4 regions of the Catenovulum adriaticum genome follow, and region 1 is predicted to be linked to each of the others. Evidence: predicted binding sites of a transcription regulator. Region 1 holds the regulator's gene; each other region holds the start of a gene.
What was found. The regulator LexA, encoded in region 1, represses DNA repair genes until DNA is damaged. The targets are predictions, from matches to a motif close to TACTGTATNNNNATACAGTA.
Positions count from the first base shown of each region.

Region 2: a site for LexA is predicted at 1,220-1,239, ahead of umuD (translesion error-prone DNA polymerase V autoproteolytic subunit). Genes of this name have one in related genera too.
Region 3: a site for LexA is predicted at 1,575-1,594, ahead of OLW01_RS04880 (DNA recombination protein RmuC). Genes of this name have one in related genera too.
Region 4: a site for LexA is predicted at 1,339-1,358, ahead of recG (ATP-dependent DNA helicase RecG). Genes of this name have one in related genera too.

Region 1 covers NZ_CP109965.1:2,828,695-2,831,912, forward strand. Annotated here, with positions in the region: gene coxB (cytochrome c oxidase subunit II) at 1-800, opposite strand, end outside; gene lexA (transcriptional repressor LexA) at 1,111-1,728, opposite strand; gene plsB (glycerol-3-phosphate 1-O-acyltransferase PlsB) at 1,921-3,218, shown strand, end outside.
Region 2 covers NZ_CP109965.1:2,331,347-2,334,564, forward strand. Annotated here, with positions in the region: gene OLW01_RS10110 (HNH endonuclease) at 1-672, opposite strand, end outside; gene umuD (translesion error-prone DNA polymerase V autoproteolytic subunit) at 1,270-1,683, shown strand; gene OLW01_RS10120 (Y-family DNA polymerase) at 1,671-2,918, shown strand; gene OLW01_RS10125 (hypothetical protein) at 3,166-3,218, opposite strand, start outside.
Region 3 covers NZ_CP109965.1:1,076,793-1,080,010, reverse strand. Annotated here, with positions in the region: gene OLW01_RS04885 (ammonium transporter) at 1-154, shown strand, start outside; gene OLW01_RS04880 (DNA recombination protein RmuC) at 309-1,562, opposite strand; gene OLW01_RS04875 (MFS transporter) at 1,852-3,003, opposite strand; gene OLW01_RS04870 (AraC family transcriptional regulator) at 3,166-3,218, shown strand, end outside.
Region 4 covers NZ_CP109965.1:233,377-236,594, forward strand. Annotated here, with positions in the region: gene recG (ATP-dependent DNA helicase RecG) at 1-1,322, opposite strand, end outside; gene OLW01_RS01045 (sigma-70 family RNA polymerase sigma factor) at 1,600-2,145, shown strand; gene OLW01_RS01050 (anti-sigma factor) at 2,142-2,858, shown strand; gene OLW01_RS01055 (DUF4331 domain-containing protein) at 3,075-3,218, shown strand, end outside.

The DNA.
Region 1 (3,218 bases):
TTAGCGGCAGCTTTTTCTTGCTTTTTCTTCTCCATCCACAGATCGAATTCAGTTGGCTCTAACGCTTTTACAACGACCGGCATAAAACCATGATCTTTACCACAAAGTTCTGCGCACTGACCGCGATAAATACCTGGCTCATTAACATTGGTCCAAGCTTCATTAATAAATCCAGGGTTCGCATCTTTTTTAACCGCAAAATCCGGTACCCACCAACTGTGAATAACATCATCAGAGGTCATTAAAAATCTAACTTTTTTATTAGTTGGGATCACTAAAGGTTTGTCTACTTCTAAAAGGTAAGTATCACCTTTTAACCACTTACCAGTAATTTGTTCGTTGGGGGTAGCAAGCAAGCTGTAAAACTCAATGTCATGATCTAAGTATTTATAGTGCCATTTCCACTGTGAACCGGTAACGACAATCGTTAAATCGGCTTCGTTTGCATCCTCCATCGCAATCAGTGTTTTAGTCGCGGGTATAGCCATTACAATAAGTATAATGATAGGGATGATTGTCCACGCAATTTCCACTTTTATGCTTTCGTGAAAATTAGCTGCTTTTGCACCTTTGGATTTGCGATGGAATATAATGGCATAGAACATAGCGCCAAAAACGACTAAACCAATCACAATACAGATATAAAAAATAGTCATATGCAAGTCATAAACTTGATGACTGATGTCTGTTACCCCTGCTCGTAAATTAATCGTTGAGTGTGTTGCTGTTTCAGCTGCGTAAACTAATGTAAATGGTAGCAACGAAACTAAAGCCATAAAAACTTTACACTTTTGGCTCACGGCTTTCTCCTTGTTATTGTAATTTTATAGTGCGTTGTCGTTTTTTACTTGCGCAAACAATGCATGTATAAAAATTAGTCAAGGATTTGAAAATTTACAATTATTTAATATAAATAAAAATCAGAATATCTGAAGTAAATAGGAGACGGTGCAGAATAAATTAGCGCTAAGGTAGGGTTAAGTTAAATTGAAATTTTACATTAAATCCGAATAATAGCGTCAAAAAAGCTTAATATACTAAACCTATTAAGCTTTTTTATATAGCGATTCAGACAACTGCGACTATAAGAGCCTTGCTTTGAATAACAAGTTAAATCCAATCTGTATTTCTTATTACGCCAACCGCTAAACCTTCAATTGCAAAAGGGGTCGATTTTAAATCAACTTCGATTGGTGAAAAATCTTTATTTTCAGCAATTAATGTAACTTTACTTCCTTGTTGCTGATATCGCTTCACCGTCACATCGTCTTCAACTCGAGCCACAACAACTTGCCCATTTAATGCAGTTTGGGCTTTATGAACCGCTAATAAGTCTCCATCCATAATGCCAATTTCAATCATACTATCGCCTTGAACTCGCAATAAATAATCGGCATTAGGTTTAAATAAATGAGGGTCAACTTGATAGTGCTCTTCAACATGCTCTTGAGCTAAGATAGGAGAACCTGCTGCAACTTGACCAATTAAAGGCAAGCCTTCGTCTTCTATCGATTCTTCTTGTACTAAACGAATACCTCTGCTGGTACCTGCAATTATTTCAATAGCACCTTTTTTAGCCAACGCTTTTAAATGCTCTTCGGCTGCATTAGGAGATTTAAACCCTAAAATAGACGCAATTTCGGCTCTTGTTGGTGGCATACCTGTATCTTGAATGTTATCTTTTATTAGTTGCAGTATTTGACTTTGGCGTGCAGTTAAAGCTTTCATTTAATGTTTATCCATACAGTACTCATTACTGTTAGTATATACAGGTGCTTTAAAAACGCAAATAGAATATTGCTTAAACCATTGTGAATCTACAAAACATGCTGTGCAAAATCACTTCAAGCTAAAATTGATGGCTGTGTGTTCAGCTCAACATGTTACAATATAAAGAAATATTCAGCTTAATGACTTTAAATGACAGACTATAAAAAATTTTTTGCTCAGCTCCTAAACCTACCAATGAAACTCCTGATGAGTTCAAAGGTAATTTTAGATGATTTAGATTTAGAATTAGGCTCGACTAAACAGCCCATTTTTTATGTTATTAAACATGATTCACTATCTGATTTAATCGCATTAAAATCAGCTTGTAAAAAATCTAATTTACCTGACCCGTTTAAGCCGGTTAAAGTGAATGACACGCTTTTTCGTCGTTACGTATGTTTAGATAAACTACAACCGGTATTAGCTAAAGAGCCGGGGAAAACTGATGCTACTGAGCAAATTCAAACGGTATTACAGCAACATGTGCAGCAACCCGATTTAGATGCCAAACTCGTCCCTTGTTTTATCAGTTGGGGACGTTCGCCCGGCAAAGAAACCTCTAATATAAAAAAGCTTTTCAACCATCAAAAAAAGCCCAGCTGGTTACGTAAAATATTTACGGTGTTATTTATAGGACGAGATAATTTTGTTTCCGTTAATCAACCACTCTCTCTTAGATTTGTCGTTGACCAACATGGTAGCTCTCCTGAAATAGCACATAAGTTATTGCGCGTCGCTCGTTTTCATTTTCAAAGGCAGCAATTAACGATGGCTGGCCCCAGACTTTGGCAAAGAGATCATTTATTAACCTCGCTGTTAGCATCCCCTTCGATCAAAGATGCTATTAACGATGAAGCAAAAAGCAAAAATATCTCTTATGAAAAAGCGAAAGAGCAGGCAAAAAATTATTTAAATGAAATAGCTGCCGATTATCGCGATAGTTGGATCAGAATTGGGGATACTGTTTTAACTTGGATTTGGAACAAGCTTTACTCTGGGATTGAAGTTAAAAATGGTGAAAAAATAAGAAAGCTCGCACAAGATGGCCATGAAATCATTTATATGCCTTGCCATCGCAGCCATATGGATTATTTATTATTGACTTATGTGATATATCACCAAGGCTTAGTCCCTCCTCATATTGCCGCAGGCGTTAATCTTAACTTTTGGCCAATGGGTGGAATCTTCCGGCGCTCTGGAGCGTTTTTTATGCGCCGCTCTTTTAGAGGCAATAAACTCTATTCCGAAGTATTTAAAGAGTATCTGTCTCAGCTAATCAGTAAAGGACACTCAATAAAATTTTATCCAGAGTCTGGCCGTTCAAGAACAGGTCGATTACTAAAACCCAAAACAGGCATGTTAGCTATGGTCATACAAAACATGCTTAAAGGCCAAGATAGACCTGTCACTATAGTGCCTGTCTACATAGGCTACGAGCATGTCATGGA
Region 2 (3,218 bases), 500 kb from region 1:
GGGTATTAAATGGTGAATTTCTACATACGGGTGATCCGTTGAAGCAGATGTAAATGTGGAATGATTTTTACTGAACTCACAGGTGTAATTTTTTCTTCTCATAACCTGCGCGGCTAGTGTTACATCTCTATGCTGAGATGTAACATAATATGAAGCGGCTTCATTATGTGCTTTAGGAGCATTTATTGCCTTGATATAATTAAAATCTTCTTCATCTATCGTATTATTTACTTCATAAGCTATTTTTTTTGCATCAGTTGAAGTTAAATTATTGAACGTATCTTTCATCATGGAACCAATGAATAACTCTTGAACTCCATCTATCACAAAAATAAACCAAACTTCACCAAACTCAGGATAAAACCCAGAGCCCTTTTTAAAATAAAGCCTTAATTCATTGCCTTGAGATTTTGGATATTTTATTACAAGTTCTTTCTTTAAATAAGTGCCTTCAGACCATACGTTAAAGGTCAATGTATCAGGTTTGATATCCATAGCACCCCCACCCCCTCTAGCAAAAGAGTCAAGGCTACATATAGTTGCAATAACCTCTTTTTCGAGTTTGTCTACTGTTACAGATTTATCACCAGTAGCTTCTCGCTCAGTAACCTCAGAATATGCTCCTTTGGTTGCCTGAAAATAATTTAGTTGTTCATCATTAAATTTCGCCATACAATTACCCCTGTAAAAAAACAGGGTAATCTTGACTCAACAAAAAAATAAAGTCAACCGGTTTTTTTACAGGGTAATGAAGTGTGTGGTAGAAGAATAGTTTTGCCGCTTGCTTATTGGTGCTATGACTCAATCGCAGTAAGATTAAATAACAACAAGACCAAAAAAATTACACTTTGAGTTTATACTGCGCTCCTTTAATGGACAATTAATCAATGACCACTAAACTTTTACCAACATGCACGTTAATGTGTATTAACGTGCATGTTGCTTACTTAAAATAATTAGTAAATTATCAGTGATTGACTCAACTTTTGTGATTTTCGGTATTTGTAAGCTTGCTTACCTATTTTAATAACGTTAGCCAGTTTAATCCGTCATAAGAAATTTTTTGTCGAAAAGTATCGATTTTGTTCATATCTACAAGCCCAGTGCTTACAAACCACGCGGATAAACTTTCACTCTGGAGTTATGTTTAAGTGCCCACCTATATTGGAGATTTTATAAAGTGTACGAATCTACTTGAATAAAACTTACCTTGAAATTAAACTGTATAAACATACAGTTTAATTTGTTTTTTTAAGCGAGTCGTGAAATATGAAAATTATTCCCATATATGCATTTGCAGGCATTACTGGCTTTGAGTCGCCAGCGGCAGAATACAAAGAGCTAGGGTTATCGCTTGATGAACTATTGATACAGCATCCACATGCGACTTTTATCGGTCAAGCTAAAGGGGATTCTATGGAAGGTAATGGCATTTATGATGGTGACTTATTGATCGTAGATAGGGCGGTTACAACCAAACAAAATGACGTGATAGTCGCTAATTATAATGGTTCATTTGTATGTAAAGTGCTAGACAAACAAAAGAAGAGTTTGATTTCATCTTCTGGCGAGTTTGCACCTGTTTATATTTCCGATATGGACGAATTTCAAATTGAAGGGGTGGTCACTCAATCTATTCGTTTACACCGTAACTGCGCTGAAATAATGAAATGTTTGCTTTAGTTGATGCTGTCGCTTTTTACGCTTCGGCAGAGAAAGTATTTGATCCGAGCATTCGTAACAAGCCAGTCGTAGTGTTAACCAATAACGATGGCTGTGTTTGTGCCGTCTGCCCTATTGCCCGTAAGCTTAATATTCCTAAATTTGAACCCTATTTTAAGCTCAAAGAATACTTAGCTCAGCATAATGTTGTTGTGCGTTCTTCAAATTATGAGCTTTATGCCGATTTATCTGACCGTATGATGAATGTCATAGCTCGTTATTGCAGCAATCAGCATGTTTATAGCATTGATGAATCTTTTTTGCAGTTTAGTTGCCAAGTATCTGATTGGCATAAGCTTGGACGTGAAATACGACAAGCTGTTTGGCGTGAAGTTAAACTACCTGTTGGTGTTGGGTTTGGAATCACGCCCACTTTGGCTAAAGGTGCTAATCATGCTGCTAAAAAGCTTTATGGTTACAATGGTGTTGCTGTTATCAGCGATACTAAACAGGCCACACCTATTTTAACGCAAATGAAATTATCAGATGTGTGGGGAATTGGCTCTAGGTTATCGAAAAGGTTGGCGTTGTTCGGCTTAAAAAACGCCTATGATCTTGCCCAGCAAAACCCAAGTAAAATGCGTAAGTTTCACAGTATTGTACTGGAAAAGACGGTAAGAGAGCTTAATGGTGAAATATGCCTGAATTGGGATGAAGTTAAACAAGATAAGAAAGAGATATTTTCAACACGAAGCTTTGGGGCAAGAATTACCGATAAAAGTAGCTTACATGCTGCTCTGAATACCCACGCTGAGATTATAGGTAGGAAGCTTAGAAAACAGAACTCAGTGGTTAAAAAGCTGACTATTTTTGCTCATAACTCCCCACATGACGCGCAATTCATCAAACGAAGCTTTTTGTATGAATTTGTGGTGCCAACATCAGATACCTGTGTTATTGCTAGTGCTGTCAGTTCAATATTAGACAAGTTATTTATTGCCAATGTGTCTTTTTATAAATGCGGGTTAGGCGCTATTGAATTACATAGTGGAAAATTCACGCAGCACAGCTTATTTGACAAAAGCCTAGATAAACCAGAAGTCATGCAAGTATACGACCAAATCAACAGCAAATACGGCACTGGCACTACCTTTATTGCTAGCAGTAATATGACCGAAAAATGGTCTATGCGAAGAGCGTTTTTATCCCCGCAGTACACAACAAGATGGGCTCACCTGCCTGAAATTAATTGCTGATTTTGGCCTAGTCTGCACTTATTTAATTGAAATTGGCGGTTATGTTTAAGTGCAATTATATACCGAGCAAGGTAATGCTAGGACAAAAGTTTAATTTATTTTACTTGTTGTAGTTTTTAGGTTTGAGTGAAAGCAGAAGTTAGTAATAAAAAGCCATACGCCAGTTTTCTAGATCAAAGCTACTTAAGATTAAACTGTATAGTTTTGTGAAAGTGGTATCTAAAGTACCACCTTCGATTTGGATGGACTAGTTTTTACAACCATTTTTATCGCACGTAATTTTGCTATCAGTATTAGTCC
Region 3 (3,218 bases), 1.4 Mb from region 1:
TGGCATTGGGGCGACGTTTGCTTATACCGCTGTCGTTAGCTTTATTTTATTGAAAATTGTAGGCCTGATTACCAAGGGTATTCGAGTTGAACGCGACGAAGAAATTCAAGGTTTGGATATTACCAGCCACGAAGAACGCGGTTATAACCTTTAATTAACCACTCAACCCTAATTTAAAAGCCCCGATTGGTTAAAACCAAACGGGGCTTTTTTGTTATCGCGCGAGCAAGCTTCGCGCCTACCTGAAATAAAAACGCTGGCATAAAAACCAAAGTAACGTAGATGCGCGCCCACGGCGCCTATCTAGCCTACGTTTGCTCTATTTCATCGAGTTTGACTTGTTCTATGGATTGGAATCGATTGGTAATTTTGCTGGCTGAGGTGTGGATTTGTTTCACATCATTAGCGGCCTGATCTATATGTCTTGCCAATTGATCGAAACGCCCCTGAAAACGATTAAAATCGCTCGATAGCTTAATTAAATGCTGCTGAATTACATGAACTTGCTGCCTAGTCGCTTCGTCTTTTAATACCGCTTTAGCTGTGGTTAATATCGCCATTAAAGTGGTGGGTGAGGTTAACCATACGCGCCTTTGCCAAGCAAATTCAACAATATCAGGATGGTAAGCATGAATTTCAGCAAAAACAGCTTCGGCAGGTAAAAATAAAATTGCGCTGTCTGAAGTTTCTTTTTCAATAATGTAACGCTCAGCAATATCTTGCACATGCTTTTTAACGTCAGCTTTAAATTGACGTTCAATCGCCTTTCGTTCAATCTCTGATATGCCGTCAGCCATCATACGTTGATAATTTTCAAGCGGAAATTTTGAATCTATCACTATATTGCCAGTCGGCTCTGGCAACTTTAATAAGCAATCGGCAATACGCCCGTTGGACAATTTAGCTTGTTTTTCAAATTGCTCTGATGCTAACGTGTTTTCAATTAAGTTATATAACTGAACTTCACCAAACGCACCACGGCTGCGTTTATCGGTTAATACATTTTGCAAACTCACAACATTACCAGATAGCTCTGAAATTTTCTGCTGAGCTTGATCAATCAAAGCTAAGCGCTTAAGAATATCATTAAAAGTTTTAACGGTATTTTCAAACCCTTCGCTCAATTTTTCGTTAACGCGATTCGATAACTTATCAAGCCGGCTTTCGGTAATATTAGCTAGCTCGCCCAATCTTTTGGAAACTGTTTCGCTTTGCTGGTGCACAGCTTTAGCCAGCTCTTGCCTATGCTCGGCATGATTGCGATTAATTAAATCAAGTAATTCAAGGTGGCTACGTGAGGCGCTTTGTTGAGACTGATGTTGCTGCTCTTGCAGTTTACTTTGTTGCTGATTTAGTCTTTGCTCTAGTGCACTAAATTGCTCATGCGTTTGGTTCATCAGCGATAAACGTAAATCAGTTAATTGGCTTTGTGCATTATTTTTATCAAGGTTCAATTGCTGTAGCTGACGGCGCTGACTAACCAGTAATAATACTAACCACAATTGAATAACGACACCACAAGCAATTAAGCCAAGTAATAACCAATTATATTCTGCAAACACAAGACCACACCAAACTGTATAAAATTACAGGTAATGTAGCATAATCTTATCATAATTAAAGTATTAACCGATTTTATTCATGCTCTAGCTCAACAACTAAATAAAGCAGATCACACTCTGAAATATGGTAGGTAGTATCTAGGAGAGCCATTATGTTAGAGCAAAATGTATTTTTCATCACGAAAAATTCAAGCTTACAGCGATGTAGTTGCCGCATTTTTGCGAAAATTATGGCTCATCCTTTAATCTTTGTCTGAAAATTATTCAAGTATGATTTTGCCCTGAACAACTAAGCTGGTAACTGAGTATTACGGCCACACCAAAAACCAACGGTTGCACAAATCAAATTACCCGCTGCACATAACCAAACAGCGCCCGACCAATCACCAATTTGAGTGTGTAAAAAGCCTGCCAACATAGGACCAAACGCGGCGAGTGAATAGCCAAAGCATTGCCCCATTCCAGATAACGCAGCTGCTTGTTGCGAATTTTGCGTACGGTAACTAATAAAAGACAAACCTAAAATAAAACAAGCGCCTGAACAAAAGCCAACAATCAAGGTAAATAAAAAAGCTAAACTTGGAAAATAAAATAAACTCAATGAACTGATAGCTGCAAGTAAAGCAATACCCACAGCAGGCGCACGTTGATCTTTTAATTTAGCCAGCAGTGGGACCAAAATTAACCCGGGTACGGCGGTCGCAATTAAAAAAACGCCATGCAAAACGCCTGCTTGCTCAGCAGAATGTCCACTTTCAATTAATATACTAGGCAGCCAACCCACAATAATATAAGTAAATAATGAGTTGCACCCCAAGTAAAAGGTCACTTGCCAAGCAAGCGCATAATGCCATATTTTAGCATTTGCTTTGGTTTGCACTAAATTTTGTGTGGGCGGCGTTTTTTGATTTAATTGAGGCAACCAAAATAAAATGGCAATCACGACAACTATTGAAAACAAAGCTAAAGATATTTGCCAGCCAAACTCATTAAATTCAGCCAATGGGATCACTAAAGCCGAAAAACCACCGCCAACTATCCCCATTGAAAGCACATAAATAGAAGTCATTATTGCCACTTTTTGAGGAAAATCTCGTTTAATTAAACTAGGCAGTAAAACATTACCAATCGCAATCCCTACCCCAATAATACCAGTACCAATAAATAATACAGATTGAAAATTAAATACGCGTGAAAAACAGCCTAAACCAATAAAAATAAGCGCGATCAGTAACGATATTTCTAAGCCTAACCTTTTTGCAAGCATCGCTGCTAAGGGAGAGGCAATCGCAAATGCAATAAGGGGTAAAGTAGTTAACAAACCGGCTTGTGAGGCAGTTAAATTAAAGTGGCCTATTACCTGCTCTAAAACGGGTGCTATCCCGGTGATTGGCGCTCTTAATGTTGTCGCAATCAGCACTATCCCAACCACTAATACCATGGTTTTAATGGTGTTCGATTTTAATTGAGCTGGGGATTGGCTTTGGGTTTGTTGCAAAGTCGACCTCTAAAATAAATACGCGTAAAAACAATCTGCTATTATAAAATAAGTTAAAGCCTTATAATTTAGAAATAATGACATTAAATCACTAAATACAGACAAATGGTCTTAGATTATTATTTAAATTGGGGTGACTTACAGCACTTTGAAAACAT
Region 4 (3,218 bases), 600 kb from region 1:
TCGGCATAGGCTGTCATAGCTAACGTTCTGGGTATGGGCGTTGCTGTCATAATTAGTTGATGTGGAGCCATGCCTTTTTTAGCGCCTTTTTCGCGCAAGCTAAGACGTTGATGAACGCCAAACCTGTGTTGTTCATCAACAATTGCTAATGCGAGGTGATCAAACTCAACATCTTGCTGAAACAGGGCGTGTGTGCCAACAATCATTTTACTTTCGCCGCTGGCAATTCTGGTTTGTGCTTCTCGCTTTTGTTTTGCACTTAGTTTACCGGCAAGCCAGTCAACTTTATAGCCTAATGGACTAAACCAGCGATGGAAATTAATAGCATGTTGCTCAGCTAAAATTTCGGTAGGTGCCATAAGTGCAACTTGAAACCCTTGCGCGAGTGCAGAGAGTGCAGCTAAGGCCGCGACTAAGGTTTTACCTGAGCCAACATCGCCTTGAACCAAGCGCATCATCGGGTAATTTTGCTGCATATCTTGTTGGATATCCCCAGTAACTCGGTTTTGAGCTTGAGTTGGGCTAAAAGGTAAGTTAGCTAGAAACGCTTCAATCGTTGGTTGGGCAATAGGAATGGAGGCGGCTTGAACTTGCTGAGCATCGGCTCTGATCTTTAACATGCTTAAATTATGCGCCACTAACTCTTCTAGCGCTAATCTTTGCTGTGCGGGATGTTTGCCTTGCTCAATATCAGCAAGTGAAACATCAGGCGGCGGACGATGAATTAATTCTAATGCGGCCTGCAAATTATAATGCTGAGTTTGCGAAACATTAGGTAATAAATCTTCAACACCTGCTTTTTGTAGTTTATTTAACGCTTGTTCGGTTAGTTGCCGTAGGCTTGACTGCTTTAAGCCTTCAGTTGTTGAATAAACAGGGGTAAACGCTTCTTCAACTTCGATTTGTGCTGAGCTGCTTACTTTGTATTCAGGGTGGATGATTTCCCAGCCGCTGCGACCGCGTTTAATATCGCCAAAAGCTCTAACAAATTTACCCGGCGTTAATTGATTTTTTTGACCGGCATTAAAATTAAAAAATTTTAATGTTATTAAGCCAGAACCATCATCCAGTACACAATTCAGTATGCGTTTTTTTCCAAATGAAATACTGCTGTTGATAATTTCACCTTGCACACTGGTTTGCAGCTCTGGTAATAAATCACTTATTGGGTAAATATGTGTTTTGTCTTGATAGCGAAATGGTAAATGAAAGAGTAAATCTTCAACAGAGTGGATATGCAGATGCGCTAGCTTTTCGGCCAGTTTAGGACCAACACCTGTTAGGCTAGTGACAGATTGTTTTGCTAAGCGACTTAATTGCATAAAGTAGTTTAATTTGAACTGTTTAAATTAACAGTATATTAGCTTGTGGATTGAGAAAAGTACAAGAAAAACTCTTTCTCGACAAAATAACAGTTAAGCCTATCTATTTGCTGCAGCGGATAAAATAAACTAGAGTAAGCCATGATCTATTTACTTTATGTGGCGTAAATAAACTACTGTTATAAATAAATTGCATCCAAAAATCTAACATACTCGTTTGGCTTATTGAGCTTTAAATGATTTGCTTGTTAAGCTGAGCCTATAAAAAGGTCTTACCATGGAACACGAACAACACTTAAAGTTATTAAAAGCCACAGCGCTTGGAGACAAACAAGCTTTCGCTGAGCTCTATCACGCTACTAGTGCTCAGTTATATGCGGTTTGCTTTAAAATGCTAAAGCAAAAAGAGCTGTCGGAAGAAGCTTTACAAGAAGCTTACGTTCGAATTTGGCATAACGCTGGTGAATATCAACTGGGTAAAGGAACCGTTTTAACTTGGATGATTAGTATTGTTCGCTATCGAGCTTTAGATTTGATTCGTTATCACAATGTCAGACATGAATTGCCATTACAAGAGCAAGATATGTTGCAAGTAGATGAATCAGCAGAAAATTCAAGTTTAGAGCAGGTTGGTATTAGTGCTACAAAAATGGCTGAATGCATGGATGAATTGGATTCAGATCAAAAGCAAGCCATTCATTTTGCGTATTATAATGGTTTGAGCCATCGGGAAGTTTGCGCCAATATGGGCTCACCCTTGGGTTCAATTAAAAGTTGGATTAGACGTGGGCTGCAAAGTCTGCAGAGGTGTTTAGCCATATGAACTATTTAGTAGAAGACAGACGTAATGCATTAGCTGCACAATACGTACTGGGTACATTGCGAGGCGGCGCAAGGCGACGTTATCAGCAATTAATGATGCAGCACCAACTAGTACGTGAAACAACTTGGATTTGGGAGCAATACATTAATGTATTAGGTCATAAACTCGAACCTAAAACACCCAGTGACAAAGTTTGGGTTGAAGTGAGTCAGCGACTTGGGTTTGACGAAGACAGCATTGCTTCAACCAGACAAACAAGCTCCGCATCCGCAGAAGTAGTTGAACTTAAATCCGCTAAATTTTGGCCGGGATTAGCCAGCATTGCAACGGCAGCCGCTATTATATTGGCTGTTATTTTAGTGCGACTCGAACCTGTTGATTCAACGCCATCACAATTTGCGGTAGTGCAAAGCGAAAAAGCTCAAGCACTTTGGTTAATTGAAGTTGGTGAGCAGCAAATAAAAGTTAAAGCAACGGATAAATTAACAGCTCAAGCTAATAACGATTATGAACTTTGGTTTGTGGCTTCGGATGGCAGAGCGCCAGTTTCACTTGGGTTATTACCTAAATCCGGTGAGCTCAACTTAGCCAAATCCGATTTATTTGGCACAGTTGAATTAGCGGCATTAGCCGTTAGTTTGGAACCTTTAGGTGGCTCACCTAGTGGTTCACCTACTAAAGTTTTATATACCACGGAGCTAGTCACGTTATAGTGTTATCAAAACTTGACCCTTAATCCGCTTTTAAAACCCGGTTTTGAACCGGGTTTTTTATATTAAAATTCAACGCTTTAAAAATTAATTTTAAATTTTTGAAAAAAAATAAATTAATTTGCATCCAATCATGCATCTCACCCGTTTAACTTAGTGACAGTCAGATTTGTTTAAAAATAAAACAAGTCTTATTCACAACTAACAAAGGAATTTGTCATGAATATCAAACTTAATACAATCTCTGCTGCACTGGTCGCTGGTTTAATAAGTCAAACAGCACTAGCTTCAAGTCACAGAGAAGCACCAAATATTACACGTACGCCAACGCTAGATTCTACCGACTTTTATGCGTTCAATAGT